3 regions of the Marinagarivorans sp. genome follow, and region 3 is predicted to be linked to each of the others. Evidence: predicted binding sites of a transcription regulator. Region 3 holds the regulator's gene; each other region holds the start of a gene.
What was found. The regulator sigma-54, encoded in region 3, starts transcription at its own class of promoters, with help from an activator protein. The targets are predictions, from matches to a motif close to TGGCACANNNNTTGCNNT.
Positions count from the first base shown of each region.

Region 1: the regulator sigma-54 is predicted to act here: its motif matches at 2,455-2,472, upstream of AC3A8L_RS04275 (flagellar export chaperone FliS).
Region 2: the regulator sigma-54 is predicted to act here: its motif matches at 8,974-8,991, upstream of AC3A8L_RS12870 (LruC domain-containing protein).

Region 1 covers NZ_CEXWTU010000020.1:23,365-34,220, forward strand. The annotation lists gene AC3A8L_RS04265 (anthranilate synthase component I family protein) at 1-1,017, shown strand, start outside; gene AC3A8L_RS04270 (anthranilate synthase component II) at 1,017-1,673, shown strand; gene AC3A8L_RS04275 (flagellar export chaperone FliS) at 1,981-2,385, opposite strand; gene AC3A8L_RS04280 (DJ-1 family glyoxalase III) at 2,515-3,090, opposite strand; gene AC3A8L_RS04285 (YkgJ family cysteine cluster protein) at 3,125-3,400, shown strand; gene hda (DnaA regulatory inactivator Hda) at 3,397-4,113, opposite strand; gene AC3A8L_RS04295 (DUF2066 domain-containing protein) at 4,159-5,211, opposite strand; gene purM (phosphoribosylformylglycinamidine cyclo-ligase) at 5,465-6,517, shown strand; gene purN (phosphoribosylglycinamide formyltransferase) at 6,521-7,141, shown strand; gene AC3A8L_RS04310 (phosphatase PAP2 family protein) at 7,775-8,287, shown strand; gene AC3A8L_RS04315 (MJ1255/VC2487 family glycosyltransferase) at 8,289-9,374, shown strand; gene AC3A8L_RS04320 (pseudouridine synthase) at 9,509-10,276, opposite strand; gene smrA (DNA endonuclease SmrA) at 10,358-10,856, opposite strand, start outside.
Region 2 covers NZ_CEXWTU010000117.1:2,795-13,650, reverse strand. The annotation lists partial or broken gene AC3A8L_RS12900 (ABC transporter ATP-binding protein) at 1-684, opposite strand, end outside; gene AC3A8L_RS12895 (ABC transporter permease) at 727-1,743, opposite strand; gene AC3A8L_RS12890 (CmpA/NrtA family ABC transporter substrate-binding protein) at 1,874-3,280, opposite strand; gene AC3A8L_RS12885 (hypothetical protein) at 3,875-4,795, shown strand; gene acnB (bifunctional aconitate hydratase 2/2-methylisocitrate dehydratase) at 4,856-7,480, opposite strand; gene AC3A8L_RS12875 (histone deacetylase family protein) at 7,819-8,745, shown strand; gene AC3A8L_RS12870 (LruC domain-containing protein) at 9,034-10,856, shown strand, end outside.
Region 3 covers NZ_CEXWTU010000005.1:9,930-20,785, forward strand. The annotation lists gene AC3A8L_RS01275 (KdsC family phosphatase) at 1-135, shown strand, start outside; gene lptC (LPS export ABC transporter periplasmic protein LptC) at 132-722, shown strand; gene lptA (lipopolysaccharide transport periplasmic protein LptA) at 706-1,350, shown strand; gene lptB (LPS export ABC transporter ATP-binding protein) at 1,337-2,062, shown strand; gene AC3A8L_RS01295 (RNA polymerase factor sigma-54) at 2,233-3,765, shown strand; gene AC3A8L_RS01300 (PTS sugar transporter subunit IIA) at 3,801-4,262, shown strand; gene rapZ (RNase adapter RapZ) at 4,403-5,293, shown strand; gene AC3A8L_RS01310 (HPr family phosphocarrier protein) at 5,293-5,562, shown strand; gene mgtE (magnesium transporter) at 5,671-7,029, shown strand; gene yjgA (ribosome biogenesis factor YjgA) at 7,076-7,600, shown strand; gene uxaC (glucuronate isomerase) at 7,784-9,202, opposite strand; gene AC3A8L_RS01330 (mannitol dehydrogenase family protein) at 9,284-10,756, opposite strand; gene manD (D-mannonate dehydratase ManD) at 10,790-10,856, opposite strand, start outside.

The DNA.
Region 1 (10,856 bases), on a different contig from region 3:
AGCGTTCAAGCTAGCGAACTCTTCGAAGCGTTTAAGTTTGGCTTGTATGAAGACGGCCTAACACTCGATAAAATGACGGGAGAAGTTTCCTATTTTTATTACACCGACAATCGCCTAGAAGAAATAAAACAACTTATTAATAGTCAGTACCCTGGTGATGGCGCACTAAAAATAACCCCACTGGGCGATACAATGACACGGCAAGATCACGCCGACGCCGTTGCAAAAGTCAAACACGACATCATCGAAGGAAAAATTTTTCAGTGTGAGGTAGGCTTTAAAACGCGTTTTGAAATTGCTGGCGATACCATCAACATCTACCAAGCACTGCGCGAATCTAACCCCTCGCCACAAATGTATTATTTAAAATTTGATGATCAAAAAGTGATTGGCGCAAGCCCAGAGCTGTTATTCCGTTTACGCCAAGGGGAAATGGAAACCTACCCTTTAGCGGGAACCACCAAGCGCGGCGCCAATGCAGACGAAGACCGAGAGCTGGCGAAAACGTTATTAAACGACCCCAAAGAAATCGCCGAACATAATATGTTAGTCGACTTACACCGTAACGATATCGGTCGCGTTGCAAAATTTGGCACCGTCAAAGTCCGCAATCTTATGGACATAAAACGCTTCAGCCACGTACAGCATATTTCGAGTGAGATTGTGGGCATTATGGCCGAACAGCACGACATGTTCTCCGCCCTTGCTAGCAACTTTCCTGCAGGTACGCTCACGGGGGCACCCAAAATTGAGGCCATGAAAATCATCGACACCCTAGAGAGCGAAGGTCGCGGCCCTTATGGCGGCGCTGTAGGCCACTTCGGCTTTAATGGCGACTGCACCTTTGCCATACCCATTCGAACTGTTTTTAGTAAGGGCGAGAAAGCTTACGTGCAAACGTGCGGTGGTAATGTCTACGATTCTAATGCGGCCGATGAATACCAAGAAATACAGCGGAAATTTGCCGGTACTAATAACGTATTAAAAATGTTTATGTCAGTAGACGAGGATAAATAATGAAAGTTTTGATTATTGATAACTTCGATTCGTTTACTTACAACCTCTACCAATACATTGGTGAGATTCTGAGCGAAGAACAACACAAAAACACGATTGAGCACTTTTCAATACAGGTAAAGCGCAACAATGAGCTCACCACTGAACAAATAAAAGCGTTCGCACCAGACCGTATTATTATTTCACCAGGGCCAGGTTCACCGGATGACCCGAAGTATTTTGGTATCTGCGCAGAAGTCATAAAAACACTCGGGCAAACCACGCCGTTACTAGGAGTGTGCTTGGGAATGCAAGGCATCGCCCATGTCTTTGGCGGGGATGTTATTAAAGCCCCACTGCCCATGCACGGAAAAACTAGCGCAATCACACACACTGAATCAGGTATATTTTTAAACACACCCAACTACATTGAAATAATGCGTTATCACTCCTTAATGGCAAAGCCCAATAGTTTACCGCCGTGTTTAAAGGTTACAGCCATTGTAGGTAAACACTCGCTAGAAGACTTAAACACCTGCCTAACAAGCGAAAACCCCGTAGAGATCATGGCAATTCAACATGACACCTACCCCATCTATGGCATTCAGTATCATCCTGAATCCTTTGCAACAGAGGGCGGGAAAGAACTAATCCGAAATTTTTTATTGCTCACCTAGTACATACGCGAGTCAGCATTAGGGACGAGGCAATAATAGTTTATCCAATTAGGCGAAGAGGGCCTGCAGGGAAGCAGGTTATTAGAATAACGCAGGGAGCAGTTATCGAAGCGACTTTCTTATCGAGGCGCTTAAAGCGTCGCATGCCGGGGCCTATATGGACATAGGTCATTAGGATAACGCATGGAGCAGTTATCGAGGCATGTAACGCCTTGAGCAACGAAGATAAGGAGGTCGAGATCAGGCATTAGTGGATGAAATATTGTCTCCTCGCCCCTTAACTCATCAATTCCGCCGACTCGCGCGCCTAAGTCCCGCTGGCTAAATCCGGCACACGTAAATCCATGTTATCCCAACCGCTTTTCACTTCAGATATCAGACGCCGTGTTTCAGTAACAGCTTCCAATAACTGACTTTGATCATCTGCCGTCACGCTTAACCGTTCAATCATATATTCATACAAAGACGCTAAGTTCTGAGCAACAGCGCCACCGAGCTCAAAGTCTAAACTTTGACGCAAGCCATTAATAATCGCCTTTAATTTAGCATTCAATATATCTCGATTTTCTTCATTGCCGGCGTGTATTGCCATAATTAATCCACTAGCGCGTTCGATAGCGCCATCCATAAGCAACGAAATAACTTGATGCGACGTCAGTTGCTCCGCTTGTTCCTGCATTACTAACGCAGCCTTAGTTTGTGCGACAGCCATAAAACATCTCCTGATGTATTGTTATCAACAGTGGCAAAAAATTGCCGTTTTTGTATTGTAGATAACCATAATGCGAGGAACATGCCACGTTCATTAAGCAGGCTGATTGAACACTTATAAGACAACTCGTTAGCGGATTGTAGCAAGCCGTGAAAAACACATATCCCGAGCAATTTCATCCGCTTGCACTTCACCTAGAAGTAAAGAAACCAACGTCAAAGCAAAATCCATGGCTGTGCCTGGCCCTTGGCCTGTCACAAGCTTATTACATATTGATACCGGCTCATTCATTGCGTGGACATTATACTGTTCGAGCACACCCCTAAAAGCGGGATGACCGGTGGCAGATACACCCGAGATGAAACCATTGGCGGCAAGCACAACTGCGGGGGCGGCACATATTGCCGCCAACCAACGCTGTGAAGCGATTTGATCCGCAATAATATCGCGCAGAGGGAGAGAGTCAGCCAGATGCTGTGCGCCAGGCATTCCGCCCGGTATAACAACCATATCCCAGACTTTATTTTGACAATATTCAATATGGCAATCCGCCTCAATCTCGACACCACGCGACGCTATCACCTTGCGATGAGTCATGACTGATGCAACCGACACATTAATTTCTGCACGCCGTAAAATATCAACAATAATAACAGCTTCCATTTCTTCACTGCCGTCGGCGATTGGAACAAGCACTTTTAACATACAATACCCTCATCACTTAAAACTGGGACTAGCTATGGAATGTCGAGCGCACTGCGGCGCCTGCTGTATTGAACCTTCGATTAATCGCGCATATTTTGGCATGCCTAACGGCAAACGTGCGGGTGAAATTTGCACGCATCTTGATTTAGAACACAACGGCTGCAAAATTTGGGGGACCATAGATTACCCCGACGTATGCAAAGGGTTTAAAGCAGAAATTGATATTTGCGGCGCATCGAGAGAGGAGGCCATTGAAAATATTCGAATATTGGAAATTTCAACAATGGCGGAACCGCCAGAGAAAATCTAACGCTCTAAAACGTCTTTGACAAATCGGATGCTTAACTTTTTTTGCATCTGCAAGCTGGCTGAATCTAACTGATCTAAAATGCCAAATAAATCCTTCATTCTTCGCGGCGCACGCTTAAGAATATAATTGGCAACATCTTTATTCATTTGCATGCCGCGAGCCTTAGCACGCATTTGCAAGGCTTTAGCCTTGTCTTCATCGCTCAGGCCTGCCACGCGATAAATAACACTACCCAACACCCTTGATGCCAAATCAGGTAACCCAAATGCGATGCTCGCCGGGTTCGCGTGTGAGGCCATCAACAAGCGATGACCATTATCCTTAAGGCGGTTATACAAATGAAAGAAGGCCAGCTCCCATTCTTTATTACCCGCAATTAGCTCAATATCATCAACACAAACCAGCGGTGATGACTCTAAATTTGCACAAACTTCAGCGGGGTTTAAATCTAGCGCATCACGCAGCGGTAAATACGCAATAGGCAGCTGGCTGTGATGCGAGCAAGCCTGCACAAGATGCGTTAAACCGCAGCCACTACGCCCCCAAACAACAAGGCTTAAATCGCCCCGCCCCACACAAAACTGCTGCAAAACTTGATTCACCAGATGATTTTCTGATGACACCCAATAATTAGCAAAGGTTGCGTCATCTTGCAGCTGAATACTTAAGCTCAGCTGCTGAGGAGGTTGTGATTTACCGCTTTTAGAGCGCATCGCGACACACCCCAAAAACAATAAACGAAGAAATAAGCATTGAAATTAACGCCCCAACCATTGAAATTGTGCAGGTCTATCTGGCGCGCCCAGCATCGATTGCGACAATAAATCTTCTGGGGGGTTTAATAAGCGTATTTTTCGATCCAGAGCCAACGCATCACTTAGCTGTTCCCAAGAAGCCGATAACAAAATATGCAGCACCAGCTGATCTTCCCGAACTGCAACTAAAGCCACTTGCCGTATTAACGGCTGCTTCAACAGGTAACTCAAAACTTCCTCATAATGCCGATAATTATCAACACCACTTAACACCATCACCTGTAGCTGCTCACCTTCATCCGTTGCACTTTGCACAGCATAGCGCTCAGCTAAAAACGCGACCAATGGGTCTACGCCTACAGAACCCAACTCACTATACACAAACGTACTGTAATCATAACTCCTGCGCTCGTCGGCATGATGAAACTGCCAAGTGGCAAACCACTCCTCGGAGCTTGTTTGGCTATATCTAGCACTGAGAACAGTATTAACGTCATAGCGTGACGATGCCGCAAGAATGGCTTCATCATCCTGAGTCCATAACTGCTCTGCCGACAAAAGTATTTGGTCATCCAAATCCCACAAGGGTAACAGCACGGGCAAACCGCGAGTATTCGCTCGCGCAACCAACGCTTTGACGAGCGGATGCTCAGGGTCGGTAATGATTTGGCGCCCGCCTTCAGGGGTATCTTCTATCGCCCAAATAAGTGCCTGCGGCCGATTCATGGGCCACACACCCCGCCCACTCTCTTTTAAAAGTTGGCGGACCTTACCGGGATCAAAATCAGCCTTTAAAAGAAGTGTGATCCCCTGCTCTAGCATTTTTTGATTTGGCTGAATATAGCGAAACTGCTGCACGTAACTCCCAGCATTCGCCTGCGCCTTCAATCCAAGCTCGGTTGCAGGGGCATCGAGGCTTCCCGAAACTTTAATAAGCACATTGGCCATCGCTTGCACCAACGCCGCTTTTCGGTCTGCGATGCTTTGGCTCGCAACCGGTACCTGCGCTGAAAAATACTCTGTACCCGCCCACGATGGCGCGGTAAGAATAAACATTAGTACACCCAAGATTAGTTGCCGCACTCGGTCGCACTCCGTATCTGTAGAAAGGGGCCGCGATTGTAACAAACCTCCGCTTCGGCATATAGCGGCAGTACACAGCTAATACGCCAACCTTATAACCCAGGGCATTGATAATTCATGCTAAAACGGTTTTTCAGCCGGTAAGGCGTGCGGGCCTCGGGCCATTGCTGGTAGAATGCCACGCTTTGCCCGCTGGGCCTCATTCGCAGTTATAGAACCGGAAAACATGAGCCAAGACAAAACACAACTTAGTTATAAAGATGCTGGTGTCGATATCGACGCTGGTGAAGCCCTCGTTGAACGTATTAAGTCGGTTGCTAAGCGCACTCGACGCCCCGAAGTCCTTGCGGGACTTGGCGGTTTTGGCGCTCTTTTCGAACTTCCCACTGGCTATAAAGAGCCCGTACTGGTATCCGGCACCGATGGCGTAGGCACAAAGCTTCGCCTAGCCATGCAATTAAACAAACACGACACCATAGGGATTGACCTTGTCGCTATGTGCGTTAACGATTTGATTGTCGGTGGCGCCGAGCCGCTATTCTTTTTAGATTACTATGCGACTGGCAAACTCAATGTCGATATGGCGGCCAGCGTTGTTAGCGGCATAGGAACCGGTTGTGAATTATCAGGCTGTGCGCTGACCGGCGGTGAAACCGCGGAAATGCCAGGCATGTACGAAGGCGACGATTACGACCTTGCCGGATTTTGTGTAGGCATTGTCGAAAAATCAGAAATTTTAGACGGCAGCAAAGTAAAAGCCGGCGATACCTTAATAGGCATTGCCGCGAGCGGCCCCCACTCAAACGGTTACTCTCTCATTCGCAAGATTCTAGAGGTAGCAAACGCCGATTTATCGCAACCCTTGGGCGACAGCACCCTAGGCGATGCGTTAATGGCACCTACACGCATCTATGTTAAGCCTTTACTTAAATTGCTTAAGCAACAGCCCATCAGCGCATTGGCTCACATCACAGGCGGCGGCTTGCTGGAAAACATTCCCCGCGTATTGCCAAGCAATACCAAGGCCGCTATCGACGCCAACAGCTGGCAACTTCCAGAAGTCTTCCAGTGGCTGCAAAGTAACGGCAATGTCGCTAGCTTAGAAATGTATCGCACATTTAACTGTGGCATTGGCATGGTCGTCGCTGTACCGAGCGACGCTGCGCAAGCCACTCTAGAGCAGCTTGCCAGCGACGGCGAAACGGCCTTTGTTATTGGCAGTATCGAAGCCAGCGATCAAGAAACACCGCATGTTGAAATGCAAAACGTTCAAGGTTAAGGCATGCGTATTGTTGTATTGATTTCCGGCAGCGGAAGCAACCTGCAAGCGATTATTGATGGCTCCAACGATGGTCGAATTAACGGCAACGTTGTTGCCGTTATTAGTAATCGGCCTGATGTTAAAGGCTTAGAGCGCGCACATAACCACGGTATAGAAGCCATCACGCTAGACCACCGAAACTTCGACACCCGAGAAGCCTTCGACCTAGCACTGGCACAACGCATCGACCAGTTTGAGCCAGAGCTGGTGATTCTTGCCGGGTTTATGCGCATTCTAACGCCAGCGTTTACAGGCCGTTATTTGGGTCGAATGCTAAATATCCACCCCTCGCTTCTACCTAAATATCCGGGCTTGCACACCCATAAACGCGCACTCGAAGCTGGCGATAAAGAGCACGGTGTTACCGTACACTTTGTCACGGCCGAGCTAGATGGCGGCCCTGCTGTAGCGCAAGCTCGTGTTCCTGTCCTTAATAACGACACAGAAAGCAGCCTAGCCGAACGCATACTAGTGCAAGAGCATCGCATCTACCCCCTAGTCGCCGGTTGGTTTTGCGAAGGCCGCCTTACACTGCAGGGTAATACGGCACTGTTGGACAGCACCCCAATAACTACTTTCTAACCTACCGCTATAGCGCGCCAATTTAAAGGTGCGCTCATTTCCCTCCAAATATCCTTTTGTGCGAGATCTCCTACAAGAACTAGTGGTTAACACGACTTTAACCGCACCCGTAATTTCGACATAATGATCCCACAAGGACGGAACGGCATGAAGCCACAGGATTTAGGACAACAACTCAGGGAAACGCTCAGGTAGAGCAACCGCATTGGAGCGGTAGGATTATAGGATTAACTACAGGATGTAGTATCACAGGAGTGATTGGAATAACGGATGCCGAGCAAGATGCTCGCAATAATGAGTTGAAGCAGGATAGCTAGCCAGGTATTGGCGGGATCAATAGTTACACGGACGATAGACAAGGAACACCGGCCGGAAGCCGAAATGGATAGAAATCCCAACAGGAAGGGGAAATTATAAAAGCCTGCTTAACGCAATGTTAAGCAGGCTTTTTTATGCCTGCGTTTTTTCAAAAAATAATTCCGCCTCGCAATAATATTTTGACGCAAAAACACACAGCTTTGCGCCAATGTATCGTCTTGTCACACAACAGCCATAAATCGTGCATCTCACTGCAACAATTCTCACATAATCTAAATGGCATAACGACAATCTGATAAAAAGAGAGAGCCAAGCATGCGCCTGCTTAAAAACATTCACGATCTCGACGTGCAAACATTCAGCTGGTGTTTACGCCGCAAGCATCGTCAACTTGCGGTATGGCTAAGCCGCGGAATTTCCTACACAGCCAACGGTCCATTTTATGCCTTGGCCGGTTTGAGTTTTATGCTGGCAGAACATTGGGATTTGGTGAAGTTACTGACTATTGGCTTTGTTTTAGAACGCACCCTTTACTTTATTTTCAAAAAATCATTTAAACGCAACCGCCCTCCCGAAGCCATTCCTGGCTATACAAGCGTTATTAAACCTTCCGACAAGTTTAGCTTTCCTTCCGGCCATACTTCAGCTGCATTTTTAGTTGCGGTTGCTGTTAGTTCAGCATTCCCTTTCATGGCTTGGATTCTATTTCCCTGGGCTATTTTGGTCGGCGTTGCGCGCGTCATGCTAGGCGTGCACTTTCCTACAGACACACTTGCTGGCGCAACACTCGGCAGTTCGCTGTGTCTTTTACTCATTAGCGGGATATAACATGATGAAAATTCTTTATGGCGTACAAGCAACGGGTAATGGCCATATTACACGAGCAAGAGCTCTAGCCACCGAATTCAACAAAGCCGGCATAAAAGTTGACTATTTGTTTTCGGGCCGAGCACGCGAAAACTTTTTTGACATGGAAGTATTTGGCAATTGGAAATGCCGTAAAGGCCTAACGTTTGTTCATCAATCCGGAAAGCTCAATATTGCCAAGACAATCAAGCAAAATAGCTTAGAGACTTTATTGAAAGATATTAATCAGCTCGACTTATCTTCTTATGATTTTGTCCTAACCGATTTTGAACCCATCACCGCATGGGCAGCTAAGAAACAGAAAAAAACCTGCATAGGCGTAGGTCATCAATATGCATTTTTTAACGCTGTACCTCGTCGTGGCGACAATATCGTTTCACGTAACATCATGAAATATTTTGCACCCGCGGATATTCGTCTTGGGCTCCACTGGCATCACTTTGGCGGCCCTATCCTGCCTCCTATTGCCGAGGTGCACGAAACTCAATTTCCCGTTGACCCTAAGAAAATTGTTGTTTATTTGGGGTTTGAATCTCACGAAGATATTCTCCAGCTGCTAGAGCCATTTAAAGATCACTTATTTGTTATTTATGGTCCCTATGCGCGCTATCAAAGCTATGGCCACATACAACTTAAGCCATTATCTCGCGAAGGTTTTCAAACTGATCTTTCAACCGCAAATGGTGTAATTTGTAATGCCGGCTTCGAACTTGCCAGCGAGGCCATTCAGCTAGGAAAAAAACTTTTAGTAAAGCCCCTACACGGGCAAATGGAGCAACTGTCTAATGCGCGAGCACTAGAAGAACTCCAACTCGGCATGACCATGGAAACTCTCGACACTAAAACCGTAAAGCAATGGCTCAACAGCTTTGTAGCTAAGCGCGTTATATACCCTAACGTAGCAAAAGCTATTGTTCATTGGCTTCAGCACTCCAACCGAAAAGACACACAAATTTTAGCAAACACACTATGGGAAAATGTCGACCTACCACCCCTGCATTCAGAAACCCCCTACCCTCAAATACAAACGCAAACGCAAACGGCCTAAAAATTGCGAAATTTAGGGGCGAGACAATAAATAGCTTATCCAATTAGACGAAGAGGGCCTGCAGGGACGCAGGCTATTAGACACTGTATCCGCAAAGGGATATACGTTATCAAAGCCATCAATTAAGCCACTAATTATTCCAAAAAACCCAACCAGTCAAAGCGGTCCAACACAGTCAAAAACGGCCCCTCTGGGTTGGCCTGAACGATCAATTTATCGCCTGTAACTGGGTGAGCAAAAGTGAGCCTGTAGGCATGAAGTAATAATCGCGCAGCCGAAAAGTGGTTGGCAAAATAATGGTTATATTTTGATTTACCGTATTTGGGGCAGCCTATTATTGGGTGAGATAAATGCTTAAAATGCCGACGAATCTGATGTTTACGGCCCGTCATTAAACGAGCCTTAACGAATGAAAATCGACTATTCGGGTATTTATCGATTTCGGCTGCAATTTCTATGGTGGCCAACCGCTCAAAATCCGTAGTGGCTTCTTGAGCCGGTTTATCGGCGGCTGGTTTACCGCGCTTACTTTTGAAGTCGACTACTGGCTTTAAGGGATGATCTATTCGGCCATGCTCAGGACAATAACCTCGGCAAATCAATAAATATTCCTTAACCGCACTGTTTTCTTCCATCTGAAGCTTTATTGCTGCAGCCATTGCCGATGTCTTTGCAAAGACAATAACACCCGATGTAGGCTTATCTAAGCGATGCACAGGGTAAACATAACACCCAATCTGATCACGCAGTAACTGCAATAAAAAAAGGGTTTCGTGCTTATCTATATTGCTCTTGTGAACGAGCAAGCCTTCTGGCTTGTACACAGCAACAAGCGATTCATCCTCATACAATATATTGAGTATTGGAGGGCCCACAGGCTCACAAAAATTGGAGTCAGACACGCAATCACCTAGGCTTTCGAATAAAATTATTTAAAGTGGGGTACACCGTACTGGAAAAGTTTAGATTAAAAGCAGAACGACCTAGCGCTTTTGATGCTTTTCGCGATTATTGAGTTTGTTGGCATCGCTTTTTTTAAGCAACACATAGGTTGCACCATAACTGCCATGCCGTTTTTGCGCGCTATGAAATGCCAGCACCTCATCCATTTGGGGCAACCAATAAGCCACGCAACTTTTAAGCAAAGCTGGCTGATCGCGCCCCTCGCCTTTACCGTGTGTAATTAAGGCTGTGCGTACATCATGCGCAACACAATCTTTAACGAACTGATAAACCAATTTTCGGGCTACATCCATCGTTAATTTATGTAAGTCTAGGCGCGCATCTATTTTATATTTCCCTAAGCGCACATTGCGATAAACACCGTGCTGCACACCCGGGCGCACAAAGCTAATTTCGGATAAAGGTTCGACCATTTCAATGGGCTCGCCAGACAGCGGGTCTTCAGGCGCCGCAGCTTCAAGTTGCGCTGTTTCACGCCGCTCTTTTAATGTGGTTGCATCAACGGTTGTTTTTTGCAGC
Region 2 (10,856 bases), on a different contig from region 3:
GTTGAATTCTGGGCCAAACGTTGCGCAGGGGTCGGGCGTTAATGGAATAATGCGGTCAGCCAATAAAATCGCTTCGTCAACGTCGTTGGTAATGAGAATAATGGTTTTCTTTTCTTTCTGTGAAATGTCTTCAATTTCATCTTGCAGCTTGGCTCGCGTTAATGCGTCCAGTGCCGACAGGGGTTCGTCGAGTAAAATAAGTTCTGGTTTCATGGCCAGCGCGCGCGCAACCGACACGCGTTGGCGCATGCCGCCTGAAAGCTCGGCCGGCCGACGATCAACAGCATGCGATAAGCCCACCATATCAATGTAATACATGATGTGTTCATGGCGCTTGGATTTTGACCAGCTACCAAAGACTTGATCCACAGCGAGTTGAATATTTGAGTAAACCGTTAACCAAGGCATGCGTGAATAGCTTTGAAATACCAGGCCTCGCTCTGGCCCTGGACCATCAATGCCCTCACCTTTAAATAAGAGGGTGCCGCTGTCAGGTTTTATCAAGCCAGCAATCGCCGATATTAATGTGGTTTTCCCGCTGCCAGAAAATCCAACAATAGCGACAAACTCTCCATCGTTCATTGTTAAGTTTATATCCTTGAGTACTTCAGTGACATTGTTACCGCTGCCGTAAGATTTGCTCACATTTTTAATGTCGAGTATTGGGGTTGCAGGTGTTGGCATAACATAACTCTCTTTTAGTCTGCTAAATAATGGGTAGAGAAATTAACGGTTGACATCAAAGGTGAAGAGCGTTTGTAACGTAGACATTACACGGTCTAATAAAAAACCGATTATGCCAATTGTTAATACCGCAACCATAATCCTACCGAGAGAATGTGAACTACCGTTTTGAAACTCGTCCCATACGAATTTACCCAGACCTGGATTTTGAGCCAGCATTTCGGCTGCAATCAGTACCATCCAGCCAACCCCAAGCGATAAGCGTAAACCTGTAAAAATGAGTGGTAAAGATGAGGGGAGTACAAGCTTTGTGATTTTTGTCCACCAGCCTAGTTTAAGAACTTTACCCACATTCATTAAATCTTTGTCAATGGATGATACACCTACAGCGGTATTGATAAGTGTTGGCCAAAGCGAGCAAAGTGTTACGGTGATGGCAGATGTTAAAAAAGATTTTTCAAACCAAGAATCATCACTGGTGACATAGGTTGCACTCACGATCATGGTTACGATGGGTAGCCATGCCAGTGGCGATACTGGCTTAAATATTTGAATTATGGGGTTAAATGCTGAGCTGACTATGGGGCTTAGGCCGCAAAATATACCTAAGGGTACAGCAATAATTGTCGCAATTAAAAAACCCATGAAGACTGTTTTTAGGCTGGTGTATATTTGATCCACATAGGTTGATTTGCCGGTGTAGGTGCGCCACTTAACTTCAGCATTTGGATCTTGTTCCAATTTCTTTTCATTACGTTTTTCTTGGCGCTCATAAAAAGCAGATTCTTTTTCGCGCACTTCTTTATGTTCGGCCCAAAGTCCTTTTGCTTCTTCGTAAACAGCGGCAGGGCCTGGAATTTTACCGAGGCTTGTTTCTACACTACTTGCCATCTGCCCCCAGAGTGCAAGAAATAAAGCAAAGGCCACAATGGGAATGCCCATAATAAGCCAAAGCTGTTTAAATTGTTCTTTAGGACTTTCGCCTGCAGCCATACGGGCAATCGGCACAAACCAAGTAAGCCCGGTTAAGTTAAAAAAGTTTGTGATTTTGTTTAGCATAACAAACGACCTGTTATCTGTTTTGAGGTGAGTGGGCGCGGTATTTTTTTTGACGCCCTTATTTTTTTAAATAATAGTAACGATAATCGTAAAAGTGGGCACATCCATGTGCAGGTACTGATCCGATAATTTACTTTTTAGTACTGATTACTGCGCTGCCTTTAATCGTTTCGTTGGTTTTTAAGCCAATAGGGAAGTTCGATAGGTAAGCGTTGGGTTGTTTGCCGTTATACGTTATCCCGTCAATGAATTCGCTCTGCGGTCCTTTGAATCCATCACTTTCCCAAGGTACATCGCTTTTAGCAATTTTGCCTTCTTTCAACAGAAGTTCAGCGGCTTGCTTATAAATTTCTGGTTTGTAGACTTTTTTGGCAATATCAAAGTACCAAGAGTCCGGTTTGGTGTCGCTAATTTGACCCCAGCGACGCATCTGCGTTAAGTACCAGATCGCATCTGAATAGAAAGGGAAGTTGGCGTGGTAACGGAAAAATACGTTGAAATCAGGCACTTCACGTTTGTCACCTTTTTCGTATTCAAAAGTACCAGTCATTGAGTTGGCAATAACTTCGTAATCAGCACCGACATATTCAGATTTTGATAATATTTTTACCGCTTCCGCACGGTTGGCGTTGTTGTTTTCGTCTAACCATTTGGCGGCACGAATAAGTGCTTTAACTACGGCTAGGTGGGTATTAGGGTATTTTTCGGCCCATTCGTTTGAGACGCCAAATACTTTTTCTGGATTATTTTTCCAAATTTCATAATCGGTGATTACTGGAACGCCAATACCTTTAAATACGGCTTGTTGGTTCCAGGGCTCGCCTACGCAATACCCGTGAATTGTTCCAGCTTCTAAGGTGGCAGGCATTTGCGGTGGCGGGGTTACTGATAACAGTGCGTCGGCCGCAACAGTACCCGAGGAGTCGCCTTGATGCGGGGCATAATAACCTGGGTGAATACCGCCAGCGGCTAGCCAGTAGCGCAGCTCATAGTTGTGGGTTGATACGGGGAATACCATGCCCATTTTGAATTGCTTGCCATTCTTTTTGTAATCATCGATGACGGGTTTTAAGGCGTCGGCTTTAATAGGGTGTACGGGTTTACCATCTTTGTGCGGAATGTGTTTCTTCATTTCCTTCCACACGCTATTTGAAACGGTAATGCCATTACCATTAAGGTCCATGCTAAAGGCGGTTACAACATGCGCTTGGGTGCCAAAACCAATCGTCGCGCCCAGTGGTTGGCCCGCTAACATATGGGCGCCATCTAATTCACCATCAATGGTACGGTCTAGCAATACTTTCCAGTTTGCTTGGGCTTCTAGGGTTACAAAAAGCCCTTCGTCTTCAAAAAAGCCTTTTTCGTAAGCAATGGCCAACGGCGCCATATCGGTTAATTTAATAAAGCCAAATTTTAATTCGTCTTTTTCTAATTTAAGATCAGCAAAAGATGTTGTTGCTGCGACGGTTGCAAATACGCTCAACGCGCCGGCGGCAAGCACCTTAAAGACACGGTTAAAGGGTGTTTTTTTGTGCATGGATAACTCCTAATGGATATTGGCGGTAATCATTCGAAAACTTATTTACGCTATCGCAAGGAGCTTGCCAAGGATGATTTTTTTCTTTTTAAATTTAATTTTACCTTTCTAATCAGTAAGTTGTGTTCTAAGTTGAAGTCGGCTTATCTGTTTTAATTGAAAATCTTGATGCACTGATTCGGGGAGCTGAATTGTGTTGTTCATTTAAACGTGATCGAAAGCTTAAAATGAAATGTTCCAATGCGGTGCTAGCTCAACGGTTTTTGTGCTTTTTCGGTGAGCTGATGTTGGATGCTTTATTGGTTTCGTTCAGTTTGTATTACTGCTTTGGTGCTTGGTTAGAATATGCGCGACTATTTGATGCGTTTTGGCGAGTTGCAACTTTGTGGCGCATACTTTTGCCATTCTGTACCATAACTGTGTGGTTTGGATCGCGGTGTGAGGGCTTGAGCTAAGCTATTATGGGCGCATTAGAAGGTATAGCTTTACAAGGTGCTTGGGAATCAGGGTAAGTTAATGGGGTAGCTAGCAGGCATTCTAGGAATGAAGTGCTGTGTGAGGGTGAATTAATGGGCGTGATCAAGGCAATGATTGATGAATAAAAAGCTTTTAGGAGGGGCATGGCTTTGGCCATGGCTAGCGGCATTATTGGCTGTAATCACGTTGCTGGTTACTGTGATGCTGTTAAGAGAATACCGTAAGAGCAGCGCATTAACACATCAATTATCCAATGTTGAAACGCGTTTGGATGCATGGGTTGCCGAGCAATCGGCGCAAGCTTCCTCGGCGGCAAGCTGCCCACAGGCAACGCTTCCGCTAGCGGATCAAACCTTACAGCAAATATGCAGTGCCTACATGGCGTATGCGCAAAGTAATGATAAGGGCGTTGAAACGCTAGTTTCCTTGCGCCTAGAGCAAGACATTCAACAGAAGTACGCCTACCTTTTTCAAGTGATTTCATTGGGTAAGCAAGATACCACCCAGCTGAGCCGTTTAATGCTCGAGCGTGAAAGTGTGTTAAATGCGCCGGTTCAAGGATACTTCACTCAGCCAGAAGAGCTGCAAGCTGTTATTGATGAGCAGCAAAGCCTGCTTGCGGGCATAGATGCACAAGTGCGCAATTTGCTGGGTGAGCAAGCCTATCAAAAATACGAGCTTTTAAATGATTCAGGCTTTGAGCAGTATCAGCTAGAGCAGTTTGGCCAGAGCTTGTCGGCAGAGAATCAGCTGGCAAGTGAGCAAAGGGGGCAGCTGCTGTTATCCAAGCTGCAATATCAGCAAAAATTTGAGCAGCAGTTGGCTTTAGCGGGCGAGGGCGAAACCGTTGATACGGCTAAAGTGAAAGAGGCTTTAAGTACTTACCGAGCGGCTTACTATAGCGATAGTGCGGCGGTGTTAAACCCTGTTCAGTTGGTGCAGTTAAAGGCCTTTGAGGATGCCCAGTTTGATGCTTTGCTTAACAGCTTGAATGTTCAGCTGCTTGGCGCCCAAAGCTCGCAAGCAGTGATTGACTGAGCCGAATTAAGAGCCAAAAAAAAAGCCCGCAATTGCGGGCTTTTTTACGTAGCGATGTTCCTAAACGCGAACTTCTACAATTTCTGTAGCGGCTATGCGTTTGCCTTCTTCGGCACCGTCTTGGAAGCTTTTGATCTGATCAAAATTCATGTATTTGAAAATCTCATCGCTCATGCTGTCAATTTTGCTGGCGTACTCCATGTACTCAGCTGGCGTTGGTAGGCGCCCCAAAATACCCCCAATGGCTGCAAGTTCGGCTGAGGTTAGGTAAACGTTAGCCCCATTACCTAAGCGGTTGGGGAAGTTGCGTGTCGATGTTGATAGCACGGTTGCGCCATCTTCAACGCGGGCTTGGTTACCCATACACAGCGAACAACCCGGCATTTCCATGCGCGCGCCTTTGGCACCAAAGATGTTGTAGTAGCCTTCTTCCATTAAGGTGTGGGCATCCATCTTGGTGGGGGGCGAAATCCAGAAGCGTGATTTTAGTGGACCTTTGGTGGATTCGAATAACTTACCGGCAGCGCGGAAGTGACCGATGTTGGTCATACACGAGCCAATAAACACTTCATCTACTTCGGCGCCAGCCACTTCAGACAACAGGCGAGCATCGTCTGGGTCGTTAGGGCAGCACACCACAGGTTCGGTGACTTCGGCTAAATCAATTTCAATGACTGCTGAATAGTCGGCATCGGCATCGCCTTCTAGAAGCTCTGGGTTGGCCAGCCATTCTTCCATTTTCGCGGCGCGGCGCTCAAGGGTACGGGCATCGCCATAACCTTCGCCAACCATCCAACGCAGTAACGTAATGTTTGAGCGTAAGTATTCAGAAATTTTATCGACAGATTGCTTGATGGTACAGCCAGCAGCCGAGCGCTCTGCTGAAGCATCAGAAAGCTCGAAGGCTTGTTCTACGGTTAAGTCTTTTAAGCCTTCAATTTCGAGAATGCGGCCCGAGAAAATGTTCTTCTTGCCTTTTTTCTCTACGGTGAGTAAGCCTTGCTTGATGGCGTACAGCGGAATGGCATGCACCAAATCGCGCAGTGTAATGCCCGGCTGCATTTCGCCTTTAAAGCGTACCAATACAGATTCCGGCATATCTAACGGCATAACACCGGTAGCGGCAGCAAACGCGACTAAACCAGAACCGGCAGGGAAGGAGATACCCATTGGGAAGCGGGTGTGAGAATCGCCACCGGTACCTACGGTATCGGGTAGCAACATGCGGTTAAGCCAGCTGTGAATAATGCCGTCGCCGGGGCGTAAAGAAACACCGCCGCGGGTCATTATGAAATCGGGCAGGGTGTGTTGTGTGGTGATATCAACAGGCTTAGGGTAAGCGGCTGTGTGGCAAAACGACTGCATGGTAAGGTCGGCCGAGAAACCGAGGCATGCAAGGTCTTTTAGCTCGTCACGTGTCATGGGGCCGGTGGTATCTTGCGAGCCAACAGTCGTCATTAACGGTTCGCAGTAAGTACCTGGGCGAATGCCTTGGCCTTCGGGTAAACCACAAGCGCGGCCCACCATTTTTTGTGCGAGGGTAAAGCCCTTGCCCGTATCTACCGGTGATGCCGGTACGCGGAATAGGGTTGATGTGGGCAAGCCAAGAGATTCACGGGCTTTTGCAGTTAAACCACGACCAATAATTAGGTTGATTCGGCCGCCAGCGCGAACTTCATCTAACAATACGTCAGATTTCAATTCGAATTCGCTGAGCACTTCACCGCTTTCGTTTAAAATTTTGCCGTCGTAGGGACGAATTTCAATCACATCGCCCATGCCGATTTTTTCAACCGGAGCTTCAAATACTAAGGCGCCAGCATCTTCCATGGTGTTGTAGAAGATAGGAGCAACTTTACCGCCAATGCAAATGCCGCCGCCGCGCTTGTTGGGTACGCCGGGCATGTCGTCGCCGAAGAACCATAAAACAGAGTTAGTGGCTGATTTACGTGAAGAGCCAGTACCCACAACATCGCCCACAAAGGCAACGGGAATACCTTGATCCTGAACGGCTTTAACTTGTGCCATAGGGCCTGTTACGCCAGCTTCGTCAGGCGTTAAACCTTCGCGCGCCATTTTGTACATGGCCAAAGCGTGAAGGGGGATGTCTGGGCGGCTCCAGGCATCGGGTGCTGGTGAAAGGTCATCGGTATTGGTTTCGCCGGTCACTTTAAACACCGCAACTTTAATGCTTTGTGCCACTTCATCGCGGTTGGTGAACCATTCGGCATCAGCCCAGCTTTGAATCACATCTTTGGCTAATGCATTGCCGGCTTTGGCTTTTTCTTCTACATCGTGGAAGGCATCAAACATTAACAAGGTGTGTTTGAGTTCTTTAGCGGCCAACGAAGAAAGATCCGGGCAATCGAGTAAATTCACCAGCGTTTCGATGTTGTAACCACCGTGCATATTACCCAGCAGCTCAACGGCTAGCGCTTTGGTAATCAGCGGCGAAGAGGTTTCGCCCTTAATAAGTGCAGACAGGAAGCTGGCTTTAACATAAGCGGCTTCGTCAACACCGGGTGGTACGCGAGTGCTTATGAGATCCACCAGTGTTGCTTCTTCTCCGGCGGGGGGCGCTTTCAGTAACTCAACGAGATCTGCGGCCTGCTCGGGCGTTAATGGCTTGGGTGGAATGCCTTGAGCGGCGCGCTCGGCAACGTGTGCACGGTATGCTTCTAACACGGAGTAATCCTCTCTTGTAATGGGTTGCTCGCGCTAACGCTTTGTGCATTTTTGCAGCAAAACTGTTGGCCGAGGCACTAATAACGAATCCAGTAACGCTATCAATCGTGGAACGAGTATCGGGAATATGCAATGAGTAAGCCATGCAGTTTAGTTGAACGCCGACATTTCACACGAAGTGTATTCAGCAATCCGACTTACTCCTCATGTTTTCCTAAGAGTGTCCAATTTACGGCGCGGATTTTACCTGAAAAGGGTGGGAGTGTCTAAATAGCAACGCGGTAGCCGCTGAATTACGAGCCAACTATGGCAAACTGAGTATTTATACGGACTAATGCATGCTTCCTTTGGTAACGCACCCTTGCTACAGCTATCCATTCCCGGCCGGCCACCGCTTTCCAATGGATAAATTTGCATTGTTACAAGCTTATTTACAGGCAGAGGGGATTGCCGCTGCTAGCAACGTTTACCGCCCCGGGCGAGCTAGGCCAGAGCTGTTAGCGCTAGGGCATTGCCAAGAGTACATCGAACGTTTCATCACGGGAACACAAGCCCCTGCCGAGCTGCGGCGTATGGGTTTGCCGTGGAGTCAGCCGCTGGTAGCGCGCACGTTAATATCGCCCAATGGCACATTTTTGACTGCATTGCTGGCGTTGGATCGCGGCATGGCTTGCCATTTGGCGGGCGGAACGCACCATGCGCACTTCGATTTTGCCTCAGGCTTTTGTATTTTTAATGATTTGGCTGTTGCCGCAAAAGCATTGATCGCACAGGGGAAGGTGCGGCGTGTATTAATTGTGGATTGCGATGTGCACCAAGGCGATGGCACGGCGGCAATATTGGCGGATGATGCTGCAATATTTACCTTCTCGTTACACTGCGAAAAAAACTTTCCCGTGCGCAAAGCCTCTAGTGATTTAGATATTGGCTTGGCGCCCAACACAGGCGACGCAGTTTATCTCGAAACGCTAGAGAACCATTTAGACGCGGTCCTGCAGCAGTTTCAACCGGATTTTATTTTCTATGATGCCGGCGTGGATGTTTATGAACACGACCCGTTGGGCTTGTTGAATATTACCCTAGAGGGCATTCGTGAAAGAGACCGGCTGGTATTAGAAAAGTGCGCGCGTCGAAATATCCCTGTCGCAACAGTCATTGGTGGGGGTTACTACGATGCGCTTTCTGGCCGGGCTGATGCAAGCTTAGCGCTGGCAAGGCGTCATGCCATTGTGGTGGAAGAGGCCCATAAGCTCGTCGCTAAATGAAATAGCGTGTTAGTAAGCCGAATTAAGCGGAAGGCGGTGATTTTTCAGGACCCTCTCGCGCCGGGAGCGCCCATGGATCGGTTCAAGCGAGTCCTGAAAAATTATCGGTTGCCGCTATGTTAATGACATGGGTTGGGAGGTGACTTGTTGGGCTGGCCAATTGCGTTGCATTTTGCGATTATCTCGAAATGCAAACAGTGATTTTTTGGAAAAAGCTAGTTAAATCAATGGCTTATGTTTTGGCCTGACTTGTGCAATCACCCTTGTAGATGTTTACAGGGGTACGATATGAAATCTTCCATCAATGCACTATTTATAAATACGTTACTTTTTTCGGGTTCTTCCTTGGCGCAGGCTTCTCTTCCTTTTTCGGAATGCCCTAGTCGTGCTTTTTTAATTCAAGACAATGTCGCAAAAGTTTTCGGTGTTAACTTGGCGACGGGCTCCTATGAGCTACTTGAAGATTCAATGGGTACTCAAGGTAAGCTCAATGCGACTGGCTTTAATCCGCATGATTATTTCATTTATGGTTACAGTAACGAATTCCAAGCCCCTGTTCGTATCGATAGCGGTTTTCAGGTAGAGCCATTAGCGGTTGTGGGTTTTCCAAACACCAATTTTTATGTTGGCGATATTTCGTTGCAGGCGAATACTTATTATCTTTATCACCCGAATAATTCAATCGGTTTATATAAAATCAGCTTAGATCCCGAATCCTCAGATTATCTTGTGGCCACTCAAGTGATTAACGGCTCGGGGTTAAAATTGTCGATCTTTGATTTTGCTTTTCACCCAGAGGATCATCAGCTTTACAGTGTTGACCGTAATGGATTTTTACATAAAACCAATCCCGAAATGGGTACTTCAGAAAACTTAGGTAATGTAGGCGAAAGCGGGACCTTTGGCGCGGCGTATTTTGATGGCGACAACAATTTTTATATAAGCCGCAATAGTGATGGCAATATTTTTCGTATTGATGTTGGTGACGTGAATCCTTCGGCAGAATTTTTTGCCTATGGACCGTCATCATCCAATAACGATGGTGCACGCTGTGCCGCAGCTTCGATTGTATCGGATGTGGCGACGATTGACTTTGGCAGTGCACCGACCAGTTATGGCAGTAACTTGGAAAACAATGGTGCGCGGCATGAACAAAAAGAAGGTTTCCAGCTGGGTAATGTATGGAGCGGGGAGAATGACGGCGTAGAGTTTGTTACTGAATTCGAAGTGGGAGCCGACGCCATTCTAACGCTAGATGTTAAAGGCGAAGGTATTGTTAACGCTTGGGCCGATTGGGATAACAGTGGTGAATTTGATAGTAACGAGCAGGTGGTTGCCGACCAAGCGGTGACCGAGGGCGTTAATTTAGTGGTGCTTTCGATACCGGAGCAAGCCAAAGCCGGAGAAACCTGGACGCGAATTCGTTATTCGAGCCAGCAGGGCATTGGTGTGAATGGCGGTGTTGCCGATGGCGAGGTCGAGGATCAGTTGGTGCAGGTTCTGGATAGCGGTGTTTCTGTGCAGAGCTTTCCGAGTACGGCAAGTTTTGCCACTTTAGCCTTTGAAGATAATTGGCCAGAGCTGGGTGATTACGACATGAATGATGTTGTTATCGCCATGCGTACACATGTTTATCGCAACGCACAGCAGCAAGTTATTCGATACGACATAGAAGGTAAAGTGCTGGCCTTGGGCGCCAGTTACCATAACGGTTTCGCTGTTCAGTTAGATGGCATAAAACGCTCAGAAATTGATGAAACGCGAGCCGTATTGTACGTCAACGGGTTTGACACACTGCGTAACCCGGTTGAGCAAAACAACCTTGATAGCGATGCTGTGATCGTTTTTTTTGACGATTTAAAAGAAGAGCTTATTGACGGCAGTTGCCAGTATTACCGAACCGAAATTGACTGTTCTAATTTTGAAGGAACTCGAGAAGTTACGTTTCGCGCGACGGTGACTTTGGCTGTACCGATAGACGCCTTAATAGCGCCGACTGAAATATTAAACCCCTTTGTCTTTGCGACCCCAGGTTTTTATCACGGCCCTAGTTTTGCCACACCACCAGGCAGAGCGTTGGAAATTCACCTTAAAAATAAGCCACCCAGTGT
Region 3 (10,856 bases):
GTACTGAGCCGCTCACACTGGAGGAGTAGTCGCCAAGGAGGTATGGGCGCCGTACGCGAGGCTTGTGATGCGCTATTAATCGCACAAGACAAGTATCAAACCGTTATCGATTTCTATACAGGTTCCGGCGAGTGAAAAACTGGGTTTACATTTCACTGATTTGCGTGATTACAATGACCGTTGTTTTGCTGTGGGATAGCCGCCCAGAGCTCCTTAATCCCCTCGCAAAGGTAGAATCTCCTTTCGAGCGTTTTCCGTATGCCGTATTGCATGACGCTCGCACCAGTCATTTTGATGAAACCGGTAAACTCAGCTATGAGTTTGATGCCGTGACGCTCAAGCATTTTCGCGCCGATACACAAAGCACCTCCGACGAAGATTACATGCTTATTACTGCCCCTAAACTGACACTATATGGCGAACCAAACCCTTGGTTTGTCACCGCCAAGCAAGGGAAAATTATGGCCCACGGCGAAAAATTAACGCTATGGGATGACGTAGAAGTCTGGCAAACCGATAACAATGATACGACAATCACCACAAAGCTCAGCACCGAAAGTATCGATATATTCCCTCACCAAAAACGCATCAGTACTGATGCTCACGTTCACATCGAAAGCGCTAACGGCACCATTAATGCCGACGGACTCGAAGTTGATATGATTTCACAACGCATCAAGTTACTAGCCAACGTGCGAGGACAACATGAACCTATTCAGTAGAATTGTCGCAGCAGCTTTGCTATGCACCTGCGCCAACGCCATCGCACTGCAAAGTGATCGCAGCCAACCGATCACCATCGACGCCGATAGCGCAGAACGTGATGAGATAGCCGGCACCACAACCTACTCCGGAAAAGTAGAAATGGCGCAAGGCTCCATGCGCATCAACGCCGACGAAATTGTTATCTATAACACCAAAGACAAAGTCACGAAAATAATTGCAAAAGGTAAGCCTGCGGCCTATCAACAACAGCCCAGCGATAAAGCCGGCAAAGTCGTTGCTAAAGCCAACATCCTCGAATACCGCATCGATCAAGAAACGCTGCGTTTACTCGAAGGTGCATCACTTCAACAAGAAGGCACCAGCTTGTCCGGCACAACAATTGAGTACGATGTGCGAAAATCCGTTGTTAAAGCCGACAGCAACAACAAAGAGAGTGGCCGCGTACGCATGGTAATTCCTCCTAAGGCATTGCGCAGCGAAGTACCCGACAGCCCCTCAAAAGAAGAAGGCTCTCCAGATGACACATTCAGCACAGAGCCTGCACAAGTCGATAGTAATATAGACGTACCAACAACGCCCGAAGATCAAACCGCAGTAACAGGAATTGACAATGGCCACTCTTGAGGCAAAAAACCTCGCCAAAAGCTACGGTGCGCGGAAAATTGTTTTAGACGTATCCATGAGTGTAAACACCCATCAAATTGTGGGATTACTCGGGCCTAATGGCGCCGGTAAAACAACATGCTTTTACATGATTGCCGGTATAGTCCGCGCTGACCATGGGCAAGTTTTTATCGATGGGAAAGATGTCAGTCGTAAACCCATGCACGAACGCGCAAGACTCGGGCTGGGCTACCTCCCCCAAGAGGCCTCTGTCTTCAGGAAGTTAACCGTTACAGAGAACCTGCTGGCCATCTTAGAAACCCGCAAAGACCTCAAACGCAAAGACCGCATTAGCGAAGCCAATAAGCTTTTACAAGAATTTCATATCGAGCACATCAAAGATAGTCTGGGCATGGCCTTATCCGGCGGTGAGCGCCGCCGGGTTGAAATTGCCCGCTCCTTAGCAGCTGATCCCAAATTCATCCTGCTTGATGAACCTTTCGCCGGCGTAGACCCCATTTCAGTTTCCGACATTAAACAGATTGTGTCGCACCTCCGTGATCGCGGTATAGGCGTGCTGATTACCGACCACAATGTGCGCGAAACCCTGGATATTTGCGAACAGGCCTACATTGTGGGCGAAGGCCACATTATTGCTTCAGGGTCGCCAAACACCGTATTAGAAAACGAGAAAGTTAAAGAAGTCTACCTTGGGCAAGACTTCAAGCTCTAACTTACGATCTATTAGACGATTTGAGCGCTAGCACGCAACCGTTAGATTTTTTAGATATGGCCTGAAGTTTGCTTTTACTGGTCATTGCAGTACATCGCTGGGATGACTACAATCACATTAAGACGCTCTCAATGTGTGCAGCGCAAAAAACTTGATGGATTTACTCTTCGATGAAGCAATCTTTGCAACTCAAACTCGGCACTCAGCTGACCATGACGCCTCAGCTGCAACAGGCGATACGTCTATTGCAACTTTCGACACTCGATCTGCAAAACGAAATTCAAGAAGCCCTTGAAAACAACCCGATGTTGGAAGTCACAGAAGACAGTGGCGCCAGTGAGGGAAGTAAAGGGGTCGATGGCGAGCAGGCAAGTAATGCCCAGTCAGAATTACCCGCAGACGTTGAAACTCCCATAAAAGCCGCTGAAGTAAGCCCCGAGAACACCAACGAGGCCAACGAGGCAACAGCCAGCGATGACTGGAGCGAAAACATCCCTACCGACTTAGCCGTAGATACCAGCTGGGATGACCTCTACCAAAGTGGCCCCAGTGGTAGCGGGTTATCCCGTCCCGAAAATGAAGATTTCGACTACGACTCGCGCAATGCCAGCGCCGAAACCCTACAAGATCACTTAATGTGGCAACTTAATCTCACCCCCATGAGCGATACCGATCGTGAAATCGCCACGGCGGTTATTGATGCCGTAGAGCCTTCAGGCATGTTAAGCCAAACGATGGACGATATTTTTGAAGGTATGCAAAAAATATTTCCGGATCTAGAGGAAGACGAAGTCGCCGCCGTGCTTCGCCGCGTTCAACAGTTCGACCCGCCGGGCGTTGCCAGCCGAAATATCAGCGAGTGCCTGTATTTACAATTGCTGCAGTTGCCTGAATCGACGCCTGGTTTTGCTACGGCTAAAGCTTTAGTCGCCGACTACCTTCCGCTACTCGGCAGTCGCGACTTCAAACAATTAATGCGCAAGCTCAAGGTCAAAGAACCCGAGCTTCAATCCGCCATTGCGCTGATTCAAAGCCTAAACCCAAAGCCCGGCGACTTCATCAACGACTCCAGTACAGAATATGTTGTACCGGATGTGTTTGTCAGCAAAGTTAAGAATCGCTGGCAAGTTCAGCTTAACCCCGACATTGCACCCAAATTAAAAATTAATTCGGATTACGCATCCTTAGTAAAACGTGCCGACAGCAGCACTGACAACACCTATTTAAAAGATAACTTGCAAGAAGCTCGCTGGTTTCTAAAAAGCCTACAAAGCCGTAATGAGACACTCTTAAAAGTTGCGACGTGCATTGTCGAACGTCAGCAAGGGTTTCTGGAACATGGCGCTGAAGGCATGAAGCCCATGGTTTTACACGATGTCGCTGAAATGGTAGAAATGCACGAATCCACTATTTCTCGCGTCACCACCCAAAAATACATGCACACCCCACAGGGTATTTTTGAGCTGAAATACTTTTTCTCAAGCCATGTAGCAACAGAATCTGGTGGTGAATGCTCTTCCACGGCTATTCGCGCCATCATCAAAAAATTGATTGCCGCGGAAAACACAAGAAAACCCCTTAGCGACTCTAAAATTACAGAATTACTGGCCGATCAAGGCATCATGGTTGCTCGCCGGACGATTGCAAAATACCGCGAGTCATTACAAATTCCACCCTCGAATGAGCGCAAGCAACTAGTATAATAGTTGGCTTTTAATACGATAAGGCTGAGTTACCTATGCCACTAGAAAAAATGCTATCGGCTAACCGCGTATTATGCGGCACCGAATGCACCAGTAAGAAGCGCGCACTTGAAACGCTGGCCGATTTAATCACCAGTAGCGTACCTTCACTAAACGCCAATGATTTATTTCAGCAATTGATAACCCGAGAAAGACTCGGCTCAACAGGTATTGGTGAAGGTATTGCCATCCCTCACTGCCGATTTGCAACAGGGGGCGTTTCCGTTTGCGCAGTAATGACACTGCAAAACCCTATTGATTTTGATTCAATAGACAACACACCTGTCGACTTAATATTTGCAATGCTCGTTCCTGAAGATGCTGACAATGATCATTTACAAAATTTAGCCGCATTAGCAGAGGCACTACAAGGCAAAGGTTACGCTGAAGCCTTACGTAAAGCAGACAGCAACAATGCACTTTTCACAGCTGCGCTTGTGCCATTTAAAGAAAGTTAAGGCCAAAAGAAAACCCGTTGCAATACGACGTTTGCAATATAACGGTCGTAATAAAACCCTACACTGCAGACTCACAATACAATAATTCAGAACTGCAGTATCAACATTCATTTTTAGCGTCTTTACATTAGGAGATTACCATGCAATTTGTTGTTGTTAGCGGGCGTTCGGGCTCAGGCAAATCAACAGCGCTGCAGTTACTCGAAGACTGCGGCTACACCTGCATTGATAATCTCCCCGTCAGCTTACTTCCCGCACTGATCACGCAAATGAAAAACGCCGATAGCGGAAAATTACTTTTAGCTGTTGGGATTGATGCCCGCAATATTGGCGGAGACTTAAGCCGATACCCCAGTATTATCGAAGCCTGCCAACTCGAAGCCTCACAGTTCACAACCATATTTTTAGACGCCAGTAATACAATTTTACTCAAACGCTTTAGCGAAACACGCCGTAAACACCCATTATCCAATGACAAAACCGGCTTACAGCAAGCGATTAATAGTGAACGCGCCATTTTAGAGCCCGTTGCTGCATTAGCCGATATCACACTCGATACCAGCACCCTAACCCTGCACGAACTACGCAGCGTTATTCGCAAGAAAGTGGTCGGCGAAGATAGCAAAAGTGCCGCCCTGAGCTTTGAATCGTTTGGCTTTAAGTACGGCATGCCCGTAGACGCCGACTTTGTTTTTGATGTGCGCTGCCTACCGAACCCCTTTTGGAAACCCGAGCTGCGCGGTTTCACCGGGCTAGATGAACCCGTACAAACGTTCCTTGCCGAGCAACCTGAAGTCATGGCGATGGCCGACGACATTGCAGCCTTTTTATCCAAGTGGCTACCCTCCTTCCAGGCCAATAACCGCAGCTACCTCACTGTGGCCATCGGCTGTACAGGCGGTATGCACCGCTCTGTTTTTTTGACTGAGCACCTCACCAATGTGTTTAAAAACACCTATGGTAATGTACAGGTTCGCCACCGCCAACTAACCGGGCAAGCCCAACCCATTGCGCACTTGGTGGCCAAATAATGAGCGAACAAACAACAACTATCTGTAATAAATTAGGCCTGCACGCAAGGGCCGCCAGCAAACTCGCCAATACAGCCAATCAATTTGGCAGCAAAGTCACCGTCAGCTGTAACGGCAAAGCCATTGACGCCAAAAGCATTATGTCGCTAATGTTATTAGCCGCCTGCAAAGGCACAGAGATTACTGTAGCGGCTGATGGCAATGATGCCGACACAGCCGTAAACTCGGTTGTAGCACTAATTAACAACCGTTTTGACGAGGATGAATAACCCAAAAAAGCATTTAAGAAACGAGGATTAAAAAGAGCGTCGCCAATAAAGGCATCGCCTGCCAGTCTACTTTTGCGTAGCCATGCCGTGACCATCGAGCTGTAGTCAATGCCTAAGAGCAATAGCCATTCAAGTACCGAAAAACATTTCGGCCATATTCACAACCTACTCCAAAGCGGCACGCTAAAGCAGGTTAAGCACTCCCTGCGCGTGCTAACACCCGTTCAGCTAGCGCGCGTTATCGAATCTTCACCACCCCATACCCGTAGCGTGATATGGGAATTAATTGGTAAAACCGCACAAACAGAACTCATAGAAGAGCTCCCCGAAGATATTCAGGCGTTTTACCTCGCCCAGATGAATACCGAGGACTTGGTCGAGCTCACAGAAAGTCTTGAAACCGATGATATTGTCGACATCCTTCAAAACCTGCCGGATCAAATCACCCAGCAAGTTTTAGAAGCCATGAGTGATCAAGATCGCGATCGTGTAACAGCCGTTTTGGCCTACCCCGAGAATACTGCTGGCGGCCTAACCAACACCGACACCATCACCGTGCGCCCCAAGTTTACGCTCGATGTAGTTTTACGCTACCTGCGCCGGCACGATGAGTTACCGCCTTCAACAGATAGCCTAATTGTCGTTAACAAAAAAGATATGTACCTCGGGTTATTACCGCTGGCAACGCTACTGACCAAGCCTGGCGACACCACCGTACGCGAAGTCATGGTTACAGACGCCAACCCGATTTCTGCCGACCTCGATGAAAGCGATGTCGCTAAGCTGTTTGAACAAAACGATTGGGTCTCCGCGCCCGTAGTCGACGAGCAAGGCAAACTTATTGGCCGTATCACCATCGATGATGTGGTCGACGTAATCCGTGAAACGGCTGATCACTCATTTATGGGGGCAGCCGGCCTAGATGAAGAAGAAGACACCTTTGCAACCACAGCAAGAACAACACCGCGGCGCGCCCTGTGGCTAGGCATAAACCTGCTTACCGCCTTATTAGCGTCCAGCGTCATTAACTTATTTCAAGGCACCATTGATAAAGTCGTAGCCCTCGCCGTACTTATGCCGATTGTCGCGAGCATGGGTGGTGTCGCGGGCTCACAAACCCTCACGGTTGTTATTCGCGGGATGGCCCTAGGCCACATTAGCCGCAACAATTTAGGGTGGCTAATCAGCCGAGAAGTCCGCGTGGGTATTATCAACGGCCTGTTATGGGCACTGGTTATGGCCGCAATTGCAGGATTATGGTTTGGGGATTGGCGAATCTCGTTTATTATTGCCGCCGCAATGATCATCAACCTGATTACTGCCGCCGTAGCTGGCGCACTATTGCCCATCGGCTTAAAGGCCATGCGCATCGACCCCGCCCTTGCCGGCGGCGTTACATTAACGACCATTACCGATGTCGTTGGCTTTTTCGCCTTTTTAGGCCTAGCCACTTACTTTTACGCGTGATTAGCGCACCTCTTTTCAACACTAGCACCAAAAATAGGTTTGAGTTATGCAAGATAAACCCAAGCACGATACTGATTATGATGACGATATAGTCAGTAAAACGGCCATTAAAAAAGAATGTCTTGCGCTACAAGACCTTGGTGAAGCACTCACCGAACTAAAAGATGATTTACTCACGCGCATACCGCTCGAAGAAACACTTTACGATGCGATTGTCGAAACACGTAACATTCGCAAAAACGGCGCCAAAAAACGCCACATGCAATTTATTGGCAAACTAATGCGTGCCGCAGACCACGAAGCGATTCAAGCCGCTTATCAAGAAATAGAAGATGAGCAGCAAGGCGACGCGCGACGCTTACACATTGTTGAAGGCTGGCGCGACCGCCTACTCGACAGCAACGATGCAAATGCACTATCTGATTTTTATACAGAATTCCCCTTTGCCGACCGCCAACAAATTCGGCAATTTTGCAAAAATGCGCAAACAGATAAATTAAATAACAAGCCACCAACCAATGCGCGTAAGTTGTTTAAGTTGTTGCGAGAGACACTGAGGCAAACGCATTAGGACATAGGTCAGTAGGGTAACGCATCGGGGCTGGAGCCCCTTTTTAGACATTGCTTCCGTATAGGGATATACGTTATTAGGCTAATGCAGGAGGCAAGTATTATTGGATAAAGTATTTTTTCCTCGGCCCTTATTCGCTGTTGACCTGTCTGCTGCCCCCCCCTGCAGTACTTAAAGAACCGCCTAATACGGGTCTAACGCCAAATCAAAATAACGGTTGGCGTTGTGAAAGCAGACATCGGCAATTAAGCCACTCAGAAGCGGCCAATCATTGGGGGCTTCGCCAGCGGTAACCCAACCGCCTACCATCTCACACAAAATACGACGAAAATATTCGTGCCGGGTATAGGATAAAAAGCTGCGGCTGTCCGTCAGCATACCTACAAAATGGCTAAGCATGCCTAGTTGCGATAATTGGATTAACTGCCGTTGCATGCCGTCTTTTTGATCGTTAAACCACCAGCCTGAGCCAAACTGCACTTTACTCGCAATATTGGCCCCCTGAAAATTACCCGCCATTGTAGCCAGCACTTCGTTATCACTAGGATTAATACAATATAAAATGGTTTTGGGAAGTTCATCAGTTTTTTCCATCGCATTCAGTAAACCGGCAAGCGGCGCAGCAATAGGATGGTCCCCCATGGAATCAAAACCACTATTAGGCCCAACATTGCTTAAAGCTCGTGAATTATTATCTCGCTGCGCCCCCATATGCAACTGCAAAACCCAACCGCGCATTGCATACTGCTGACCTAAAAATACATTAACAGCTGTAAAAAACTGTGCTACTTCTAATTCGGTTAACGACTTTTCATTTAATCGTTTCGTTAAAATAGCATCTAATATTTGCTCGCTAACGGGCTCCGAAAAACGCATTATTTCAATACCGTGATCAGCAATCGTGCAACCGTGTTCCGCAAAATAATCCAACCGACTAGACAGTGCATCCAAGAGCTGATGAAATCGCATAATGGGCGAATTAACAACCTCGCCTAAACGCGCAATGTATTCCATAAAGCCGTCTAATTCTATTTTATAGGCACGATCAGGGCGAAAACTCGGCAGTACTTTTACACCAAAAGGGTTTTGCGAAATATGCTTGTGATGCTGCAGGCTGTGTATGGGGTCATCTGTTGTGCCCACCATTTTCACCCGCATCTTTGTCATAATACCTTGCGCTGAAAAATCCGGCTGCTTAAGCATCTCCTGCGTATCAGCCCAAACCTTACCTGCTGTAAACGGCCCAAAAACGGTATCTGTAATTCCAAAAGGCCTGCGTAACTCTAAATGCGCCCAGGTATACAACGGGTTGCCCAGGCATTGCGGCACAACCGCCGCCCAAGCATCATATTTTTCTCGTTCACTCGCCGCCCCAGTAATCAAGCGCTCTTGTACACCTGCCGCCCTAAGTGCACGCCATTTATAGTGATCGCCTTCCAACCAAATTTGAGCAATGTTGTCATAGCGACGATCTTCAGCAATTTCACTCGGTGGCAAGTGGCAATGATAATCAATAATGGGCAAAGCAACTGCTACATCATGATAAAGGCGACGCGACACGTCGTTCGTCAATAAAAAATTTTCACCAAAAAAAGTTGTCATATCACTCAAGCCAAAACATAAAAAGCAGCGTACACCATGGCGCTGCTTTAGGGATTAATTGTGAAAGTCCACTAATCAATATCAGTGGTAAAAAATAGCCTGCACATCTTCCCTTAATAATTTTATTGAGCGATCAATGCCCTCGATAAAATTAGGGAAGGCGATAAGTTCAAATTTAGCCAGCGCCGAATGCTGAACAAATGCTGCAACGCCTGCACAAGTATTTGCCGCTAACGCCAAAGGTATTAACTCAGATGCCAGAGGGTCGTCGATGATATAACTTGGCTGCGCTTGGCTGTCTTGTAAATATACAATCCAAGCCCCCAATCCAAGCGCCGTAATTTTAGGGAAATTACCTGCCTGCAAATTAATGCACGCCCCCTGCAGCCAACGCTGAGGAATCTTCTGCGAACCATCCATGGCAATTTGCCGAGTTTGATGCTGTAAACTAGCATTCGAAAAACGCTGCAATAAAGTACTTGCATACGCATCAAGATCAGCCCCATCAGGCATATGGAGTGTAGGCGCAGCCTCTTCCAGCATATAAGTTTTGATCAGCTTAACAAGTGCTTCGTCGGCCATACACTCTGCAACCGTTTTATAACCTGCCAAACAACCCAGATAGGCGATTAATGAATGACTGCCATTTAACATCCGTAGTTTCATTTCTTCCCACGGAGCGACATCCTTAACAAAGGCCGCACCTACCTTTGAAAAGTCTGGTCGTCCTTTGGTAAAGTTATCTTCAATAACCCATTGCGAAAAACTTTCGCAAGCAATGGGGGCGCTATCCCGCGGAACAGGCCAAGAAGCTTTAGCTTGCCCTAACAATGAATTTACAGTCGATACAGTTTCTTGAGTGGTGGCAGGAACTATTCGATCAACCATTGTTGAAGGGAAAGCTACATTGGCCGCTATCCAACCTGCAAGGAGCTGATCTTGCAGCGCCGCCAATTGGAGTACTGCACTGCGCGTCGAATGTCCGTTATGAGGCATATTGTCACAGCTCATTACCGTAAACGGAATTTGGTTGTTGTCATAACAGTAACGCAATCCAGCGACCAAAATACCTATCGCCGTTTTGGGTGTTTTGGGTTTGGCGATATCGTGTTTAACCTCTGCGCTATCTAATTTCAACTGTTGCTGGGATGCATCAAAGAAATAACCCTTTTCAGTAACGGTTAAACTCACAATATTAATAGCAGGATCTTTTAAGCGCTCCAACAAGCAGCTAACGTGGCCCGGCCCCGCATAAAGTACTTCACGTACACAGCTGACTTGCCGCAATATTATAGAATTGTCGGCGGCATACTCTGCCACAGTATATTGTTGTTGCTGGTCATTTAACTCATCTACAATCTGTGAGTTTGAGCGGATATTGGCAGCGCATATCCCGTAAGCCTCTTCTGTTGTATTTAAAAGTTTTTCTACATACACAGCCATGTGTGCGCGCACAAAGGCACCGAGCCCTATATGTACAATGCCCACAGGCAAATCAGCGGCCACGTATTGCGTAGGGGTTAAACTCAACCCTCTCTCTATGTTAATTGACATAATTTGCCTTCATTAAAAATTGCACAATAATTATCACCAATGCCACAAAGTGCCATCCTCTAAACGGTTAACCGGCAAGCATTTTCGCTGGTATGGATAT